Regions from separate parts of the Halalkalibacter krulwichiae genome, predicted to be linked through region 2. Evidence: riboswitches for the same ligand, from Rfam matches in the RefSeq annotation. Region 2 holds a riboswitch; each other region holds the start of a gene.
What was found. Region 2 has a riboswitch for S-adenosylmethionine ahead of BkAM31D_RS09960 (methionine biosynthesis PLP-dependent protein). Riboswitches for the same ligand answer to the same signal wherever they lie in the genome.

Region 1 (2,202 bases), 1.7 Mb from region 2:
CAATCACCTCCACTTCAACCTCTTTGTTCCGAATGAAAGTGATCGCTTTATCAATTTCAGATGGTTCTCCATTTAATGCGACAAACAATGTCCCATAAGAACCTTCCTGAATTTTTGTGATTTTCCCTTGAACAATATTGACTTCTATATCGAATTGACGAATTAATTGTGTAATTAATGGACGCTCCGCTTTTTCTCCTACAAACGTCAATTGAACAATTTGACCTTCAGGGTGGTCTTCAAGCATTTGAGTAATGGCATCCACCGTTTCTTCAGGCTCAGTAATTTGTTTCACAAATTCCTTTGTCATATTCGCTTTAGGCTTACGGAATACTTCACGTACAGGACCATTTTCAACAACCTGCCCTGCTTCCATAACGGCTACTTTGTGACAAATCTTGCGAATGACATGCATCTCATGTGTAATCAAAATAATCGTTAAACCAAGCTTTTCATTAATATCAACAAGCAAATCAAGAATGGAATCCGTCGTTTTTGGATCAAGTGCGGATGTCGCTTCATCACAAAGCAATACTTTCGGATTATTAGCAAGAGCACGAGCAATCCCAACACGTTGCTTTTGACCGCCACTTAGCTGTGAAGGGTAACTTTCTCCCCGACCCTTTAAGCCAACGAGTTCAATTAATTCGTTCACACGCTTATCTCGTTCGACTTTTTTTACTCCAGCAATTTCTAATGGAAAAGCGATATTTTCACGAACCGTGCGTGACCAAAGTAAGTTGAAATGCTGAAAAATCATGCCGATTTCTTGACGAGCTTTTCTAAGCTCTTTTTGGTTTAACTTTGATAAGTTTTTTCCAGCTACTTCAACATCGCCCTCTGTCGGGCGCTCCAACATATTCAACATTCGAATAAGTGTACTTTTCCCTGCACCACTGTATCCAATTATTCCATAGATTTCGCCTTCATCAATTTTTAGATCTATTCCATTAACGGCTGCAACCGGGCCATCTTTCGTTTGGAACACTTTGCGGATACCACTTAATGATATCATCATGTATAACCTCCTTGAAGCTCTTCTAACATAGTCTCGTCTAAGATGTCTAATACTTCAATATTTCCAGAAAGCAGCTTTAGACATTTGGGCAAAACAAAAACCCTCCTGAACATCATGATGAACAGAAAGGTTAGTAACGAGTCCTTTCTCTCATCTTTCAAAGCTTCATGCTTTGCAGGATTTAGCACCTTCTTAGATGTTGAATCATCTAACGGTTGCCGGGCATCGTAGGGCCAGTCCCTCCGCCACTCTGGATAAGAGTTTCTTATATTATTTTTAGCAATGAGAGAATAATAGCATGTAAGAAAAAAACTTGTCAACAAATAACCTAAAAACAATTATAATCCAAAAATATACAGCGGAAATATTATAGCGGATCGTCTGTCTTGTTCTCTCTTTTTCTAACGAAAGCGATTCAACCGATTTAAGCATTGAGCTACTACAATGGAAGATTTTTTCTAAATTTGATATTTCCCTCTAGAACCATGCTTTATGAAAAGCCTGGCAGAGTTAATCATGCCAGGCTTTGTAGCGTTCGGATCAGTCCCTTGATCACTATTTTATTTAGCACCAGCCCTCATCGCAGCCTTCTACATACGATTGAACTTGATTAGGATTTTCATTTTCGTAGCGGAAAATCTTATCATTTTCAAATTCAAAGCCTTCCGCCATCTCATGTTGAAACCCTTGGTTCGTTTCAATAACTTTACCAACTTTCGCGTTACCCATATATAAATTCATATGGCCATCTTCATACTTCCCTTTAACTTTACTTGTAACATCAACTTTAATCAGATCCAATGCACTAACCTCCTTACACAGAAGTTACTATTATTGTGTCCTTTTACAAAGAAGACAGTCATGGGGAATTCATGAAAAAGAGGAAAGGCACAACACCCTTCCTCTGTAATCGATATTTCGATTAGTCTTCGCTAATCATTTCTTCATATTGTTCAGCAGACATAAGGTTGTCCACTTCACTTGCATCTTTAGGCTCTACTACGATCATCCATGCTTTCTCATATGGTGACTCGTTAACGAACTCAGGAGAATCATCAAGATCTTCATTAACAGCAACTACTTTTCCGCTGATTGGTGCATAAAGTTCAGAAACCGTTTTAACTGACTCAACACTTCCAAATGGCTCGTCCGCTTCGATTTCGTCGCCTACTTCTGGTAGCTCA
Region 2 (2,202 bases):
TATTATTTAATTCACTAACACGATCTTGCAATCCATACTTTTCCAACTTTAATCTATTTGCTGCGTATGTATTTGTTTGAATTACATCTGCACCAGCTTCAATATATTCCCGATGAGCACGTACGATCTTATCCGGCTCTGTTACGTTTACTTCTTCAAAACACTGGTCGACACCTTGTTCGTATAATAACGTGCCCATCGCTCCATCACCAATTAAGACTTGCTGGGCAAGCTTCTTTAGAAAATTCATTTCTTCTCCCCCATTATGACTGTATGCTTTCTTTAACATATTTAAATGCTTGATCAAGATCTGCAATTAAATCTTGATCTCGTTCAATTCCAACTGAAAAACGTAGTAGCCTGTTACAAACACCATTTGCAATACGAATATCTTCCGGAATATCCATATGAGTTTGTGTTGCTGGATACGTCATTAAGCTTTCGACTCCTCCTAAGCTCTCAGCAAAAGAAATTAGTTTTAGTTGTTGAAGAAATGGATTAACCCATGCCTCTTTTAAAATACGAAAGGAAATCATTCCACCTTTACCTGGATAGAGAACATCAGTCACTCCCTCTTCCTGCTCTAAATACTTAACAATCGCCTTTGCATTTTCTTCATGTTTTTCCATTCTTAATGCAAGAGTTTTCATACCTCTTATTAGTAAGAACGAATCAAATGCTGATAATATCGCACCAATTCCATTATGATAGTAAGCAATACGGTCACATAACTCCTGTCCTTTTGCAGCAATTAAACCAGCTATCACATCATTATGGCCACCTAAGTATTTACTTGCACTATGTATCACAATATCCGCACCATCAACAAGTGGTTGTTGAAGCAATGGAGTATAAAATGTATTGTCTACGATAAGTAATAGACCATGCTTCTTTGCTATTTTGGCTAATTCAGAGATAGAAGCTTCTTGCATTAATGGATTCGTTGGCGTTTCAATAAACAATGCTTTCGTTTTATTTGTTATACGTTTTTCAAAATCCTCTAACTTCCTTGGATCGGCAAATGCAAAAGATAAGCCCCAACGATTCCAACCTTGTTCGAAGAGTCGATATGTCCCTCCATATAAATCTTGAGATGCTAATATTTCATCTCCTTGTTCAAATAATGAAAGTACCGTTTGGATTGCAGCCATTCCAGAACTACATGCAAACCCCCTGTCTCCCTCTTCAAGCGTCGCAATTGTCTTTTCAACAACTTCTCTTGTTGGATTACCTGTACGAGCATAATCATATCCAGTCGACTCTCCTATACCAGTATGGCGATAGGCAGTCGAGAAATAGACAGGTGTGTTAATCGTTCCTGTTCGATCCTCTGATCGGTTTCCGATTTGTACTAAAATGGTCTCTAATTTTTCTCTGTTCATAGTTGCCCTCCAATAATAAAAAATCAAAAAACCACCTTCATTATAAGAAGAAGGTGGTTGTATCGTTAGTCTCTTCTTCTTATCTTTCAAGTCTCATGACTTGATGGAATTAGCACCTGACCAAACTTGGCTGGTTGCTGAGACTTCTTCGGGCCATCCCCTCCGTCTCTCTTGATAAGAAATCAATGTATAAAGTTATTCGTTTAATCAAAATTACAACAATTCTCACAATATTGCAAGAGAATTTTTTTTTAGAAAGCAATTATTCAAGAGTTGCATCTACATGCAAAGTTTCCTCATTTCCACAAATACAGCGCTTAAAACCCGTTTCATATTCTCCTTTTTCATTTTTTCTACCACGTAAAATATATTTTTCTCCACAAAGTGGGCAACGGATTACTACACGATAACGCCCTTCAGATGTCACTTTTAACAACCTCCCTATTTGTGTATTTAATAATCAAGTTCATTGGCACGCTTTACTTTATTTAATGCTACCCACCATAGTACTAACATAAACGGGATAAGACCAATTAAAAAGTAGATATCAAAACTTAACAGAATAAAATCATAAGTACCATGAAGAACAACAGGCAACAGTAAAGCAACCACCATATTCTTTCTCCTACCTATTTTTTCAACTTTTGCCAAACCAAAATAGTAGCCCATAATCACTCCATACAAAGCATGACTCGATACCGGAAGTAACGCACGACCAATAGCCGCTTCCAATCCATTTGCAACTAAATAAAAGACATTCTCTACCGTTGCGAACCCTAATGAAAGGGATACCCCAAATACAATCCCGTCATAACGCCTT
Region 3 (2,202 bases), 1.5 Mb from region 2:
AATGTTTGATCGGCTCCTGCATATCCGTCTGAAACAAATAATTCTTCTTTTTTCCCTAAATGTTCCAGCACCTTTTGATAAAGAGAAGTGAACACTTCTTTTTCAATTGGCTGATTGACAGATCCCCATTCAATTTTGTCTGAAATGCTAGATTCATTGACAATGAATTTGTCTTTTGGGGAACGCCCTGTATATGCACCTGTTTCAACACTTAAAGCACCAGTTGAGGTTAGGCTGCCTTCACCACGCATGAGTGCTCTTTCAATAAGAGAAGAGATTGGCAGATTAAGTTGAACGTTTTCCTGAGTCATTAAATTTGTTAGTTCCGATTGTAAACTAAGTGTTTTCATTGTCGCAAAATCCTTTCCTTAAACTTATATTAGTTACCATTAATTTATAATTCTTGTTTATTAGTATAACACAATCACTTTAATAGTCTATACTATTATTTTAAAAATTTAAATGTGACATAATCCAACAAAAAACATGTTTACCTATTATAAATAGGAAAAAATGAGGGGAAAATCAATCGGACGTTCCTAAATTTCGACTTTGTGCATAGGATGGATGTATAAGAAATAAGGAGGCGTTCTGTGTGGATCAAGTATCAATGCTCGATCTTGCGACCGTTTCTGCCGTTGTCGCAGCGCTAGTTACTGTAGTGGGTAATGCATTTGGTATTGAAAAACAATATCGAGCTCTTTTGGCAATTGGCATAGCTGGTATCCTTTGGTTCATTCCAAGAGAATGGGGTGAGCAAGTATTAATGGCACTGATTATTGGATTAACCGCCAGTGGTGTGTATAGTCAAGTAAAGCCACGCGATAACCAAAATGATTTATTGAGAATGCAGTTAAGAGAAGAGATGAGAGAAGAACAACAAGTGGAACAAGAGCGGATCCGCAAAGAAGAGGAAAGACGAAAGCGTCGTGAAAATGTAACATATCAAGATGACGATACACCATATTAAATAAAGAATGAAATCAACGTATGTTGAGATACTAATCTTATCTGTTGTTAAAGGTTAGGACTAATTGGAATACTTATATAAGTTCGAATTAGTCCTGATTGCCACTTATTTCATTGGGATAGGTTGACAGTATACGACATGTGCGATATGATATGCGTCGAACGGATACTCTTATCCTGAGTAGGCGGAGGGACAGGCCCGAAGAAGCCCAGCAACCAACACTCGTAGCCATGAGTGAAAAGGTGCTAACCTGCAAGACTGTTTTGTCTTGAACGATAAGAGGCTAAAGGTAAACATTCAACCCTTTCCTCTTTGGAATAGGGTTTTTATCGTTTATACGCTGTACAGGAAGGTATTTCCCATTCGGTGGGACATGAGTGCCGTCTCAAAGAAAGACACATGCTAAGAGTAGGCAGTGTTAAAGGAGGAAATAAAATGACAGAAGTAAAAAGCAGACGTTTATTTACGTCAGAGTCAGTAACAGAAGGGCATCCAGATAAAATTTGTGACCAGATTTCAGATGCCATTCTTGATGCAATTTTAACAAACGATCCAAATGCACGTGTAGCGTGTGAAACATCTGTAACAACAGGTTTAGTATTAGTCGCTGGAGAAATTACAACAAACACATATGTAGACATTCCGAAAATAGTGCGAGAAACAATTAAAGGAATTGGTTATACACGTGCAAAATATGGTTTTGATTCAGAAACGTGTGCAGTACTCACTTCTATTGATGAACAATCAGCTGATATTGCTCAAGGGGTTGACCAAGCTCTTGAAGCTCGTGAAGGTCAAATGACAGATGCTGAAATTGAAGCGATCGGTGCAGGAGACCAAGGACTAATGTTTGGTTATGCAAATAACGAAACGAAAGAACTTATGCCTTTACCAATCTCACTAAGCCATAAGCTAGCTCGTCGATTAACGGAAGTTCGTAAAGAAGAAATTCTGCCATATTTACGTCCTGACGGTAAGACTCAAGTAACAGTCGAGTATGATGAGGCAGGTAACCCTGTTCGTATTGACACGATTGTTATTTCTACTCAACATCATCCTGAAGTTACACTTGAACAAATTCAACGTAACTTAAAGGAATATGTAATTAAACCAGTTGTACCAGAGCAATTAATTGATGAGGATACAAAATATTTCATCAATCCTACTGGTCGTTTTGTAATTGGTGGACCACAAGGTGATGCAGGTCTAACTGGGCGCAAAATCATTGTAGA
Region 4 (2,202 bases), 1.1 Mb from region 2:
CTTCCAACCTCTTACGACTAGAGATGTCACCATAAATAGGGTAATGTTTGAAAGGTGAAGGAGAGTTACTGTTGCATATAATCCAACCTTCACCCTCATAGTGGTCACATGTATCTAACACATGTACGTTCATTAACTTTACCCATTTTAACGCTTGTTCTCTTTGATCATGTCTAATAAACATTAACTCATGAACAATTGAGCTTGCTGATAACTTTTCGTTATTTAAGATTGATCGTCTAGTTGTATCTTTCGATCTTTCATGGTATAGAAAGTCCTCTACCATACTATTTGCTGTTGCCTTTTTTCCTGCACCAGGACCTACAAAAAGCAGTTGATCAATTGCATCTCCTTGAAGAACAACGGCATTCAAGACACCTTGAACATTAGCTAATGCTTCTGTTTGAGTTAAAAAGGCAGGTGTAACACGCCCAATTATTTTTTTATCTTCTTGAACAGCTTCAGCCATTAATTTAATTTTGAATCCAAATCTTTCTCCTATTTCTACATGCCAATCTTCCAATTCTGTAATACCTACTCGTGGAATATCTAGCACATTTGGCCATTCGCCAAAACAGAGACGACTTAAGATTCTTATTTTATACCATGCATCAAAGCCATCAATATCATCACTAGGATCAGATTCTGCGTAACCTCGCTCTTGTGCATCAAGTAACACATCAGAAAAGGCACGATGGTTATCAATCATTTCTGTCAGGATATAGTTTGTTGTCCCATTTAAAATACCAGCAACTCTCGTAATAGAGGTCGTCATTAACGTTCCTTTTAAGGCATTAATGATTGGTATTCCCCCTGCAACCGCGGCTTCATATCCATAATAGGTTGATTGTTCTTTTGCCATTTCTTCTAATACATTCCCTTTTTCAGCAACTAGTTTCTTATTAGCTGTAATTACAGGTACGCCTTTTTTTAACAACTCCGACGTATATGTAAAAGCTGGTTCAACACCACCAATTGCCTCAAAGATGATGTCAAACTCAGCGGCTTGACAAAATTCATGCCAATCACTTGTTACCATTGCATCCGTCTCTACTATACGCTTTTTTTGTTTGTCTTTAACTAACACAGAGGCAATTCGAATCTGACTACCCAATAATGTTTCTATTTGCTCCTTCGTTTCTATTAGCCTCTCATATACCCCACTACCTACAGTTCCATACCCAATTAAACCTATATTTATCATCACTTTCCCCTCCTACTTTCTATCCGACCTCTTCAAAAAGAAAATAAAAACAAAAAAACCTCTCCGATAAGGAAAGGTTTTGGCTGCCTTTACTTATCTTTCAGAATGGACATCATTCTGCTGAAATTAGCACCTTTTTTTACATGGCTTGCAAAACGGTTGCTGGGCTTCGTAGGGTCAGTTCCCTCCACCTCTCTAGATAAGTTTGAATTGTTCAAACGTTCCTATTAAGTTATCGTGATTATACGGTATTAGTTAATTTTTGTCAATTATACGTTAACTTTTTCTGCTTTTTTACCGATAATCGATAAATTTAGATCTATTAATTGTTCAACACTCACTTCACTCGGTGCATTTGTTAGCAAGTCACTCGCACTAGCCGTTTTCGGGAAAGCAATTGTGTCACGTAAATTACTACGTCCAGCTAATAACATAACTAATCGATCTAATCCTAGTGCAATTCCTCCATGAGGCGGTGTTCCATACTCAAATGCTTCCAATAAGAACCCGAATTCTTCACGTGCTTCCTCTTCAGTAAACCCTAACGCACTAAACATCTGTTCTTGGATATTTCGCTGATAAATCCGTTGTGATCCACCGCCAAGCTCATATCCATTTAAAACTAGATCATAGGCATCAGCACGCACACTAGCAGGATCAGTAGCTAATAATTCAATATCTTCTTTTTTAGGATTAGTGAATGGATGGTGCAAGGCAACAAATCGTTTAGCCTCTTCATCATATTCAACTAGTGGAAAATCAACGACCCAAAGGAAGTTGAATTGATTTTGATCGATCAGATCAAACTGCTTTCCAAACTTCAATCGTAGAGCTCCTAAGCTATCAAACACAACTTGCTTTTTGTCTGCTCCAAAGAATAACAGGTCTCCCACTTCAGCATCTAAAGCTTTAATTAGTGCTATTGCTAGTTCGCCTTCAAAGAATTTTGCAATTGGTCCTTTAAGTCCGCCCTCTTCTACTTTTAACCAAGCTAATCC

Region 1: another riboswitch for S-adenosylmethionine. It lies ahead of BkAM31D_RS18535 (methionine ABC transporter ATP-binding protein); the one in region 2 lies ahead of BkAM31D_RS09960 (methionine biosynthesis PLP-dependent protein).
Region 3: another riboswitch for S-adenosylmethionine. It lies ahead of metK (methionine adenosyltransferase); the one in region 2 lies ahead of BkAM31D_RS09960 (methionine biosynthesis PLP-dependent protein).
Region 4: another riboswitch for S-adenosylmethionine. It lies ahead of BkAM31D_RS04400 (homoserine dehydrogenase); the one in region 2 lies ahead of BkAM31D_RS09960 (methionine biosynthesis PLP-dependent protein).

The regions. Positions count from the first base shown of each region.
Region 1 covers NZ_CP020814.1:3,668,334-3,670,535, forward strand. The annotation lists gene BkAM31D_RS18535 (methionine ABC transporter ATP-binding protein) at 1-1,015, opposite strand, end outside; SAM riboswitch class I at 1,166-1,279, opposite strand; gene BkAM31D_RS18540 (YusG family protein) at 1,583-1,819, opposite strand; gene gcvH (glycine cleavage system protein GcvH) at 1,941-2,202, opposite strand, start outside.
Region 2 covers NZ_CP020814.1:1,985,870-1,988,071, reverse strand. The annotation lists gene BkAM31D_RS09965 (bifunctional homocysteine S-methyltransferase/methylenetetrahydrofolate reductase) at 1-250, opposite strand, end outside; gene BkAM31D_RS09960 (methionine biosynthesis PLP-dependent protein) at 264-1,382, opposite strand; SAM riboswitch class I at 1,459-1,563, opposite strand; gene BkAM31D_RS23935 (hypothetical protein) at 1,645-1,809, opposite strand; gene prsW (glutamic-type intramembrane protease PrsW) at 1,836-2,202, opposite strand, start outside.
Region 3 covers NZ_CP020814.1:3,500,729-3,502,930, reverse strand. The annotation lists gene pckA (phosphoenolpyruvate carboxykinase (ATP)) at 1-350, opposite strand, end outside; gene BkAM31D_RS17620 (hypothetical protein) at 596-970, shown strand; SAM riboswitch class I at 1,139-1,252, shown strand; gene metK (methionine adenosyltransferase) at 1,406-2,202, shown strand, end outside.
Region 4 covers NZ_CP020814.1:840,454-842,655, reverse strand. The annotation lists gene BkAM31D_RS04400 (homoserine dehydrogenase) at 1-1,204, opposite strand, end outside; SAM riboswitch class I at 1,295-1,410, opposite strand; gene aspS (aspartate--tRNA ligase) at 1,474-2,202, opposite strand, start outside.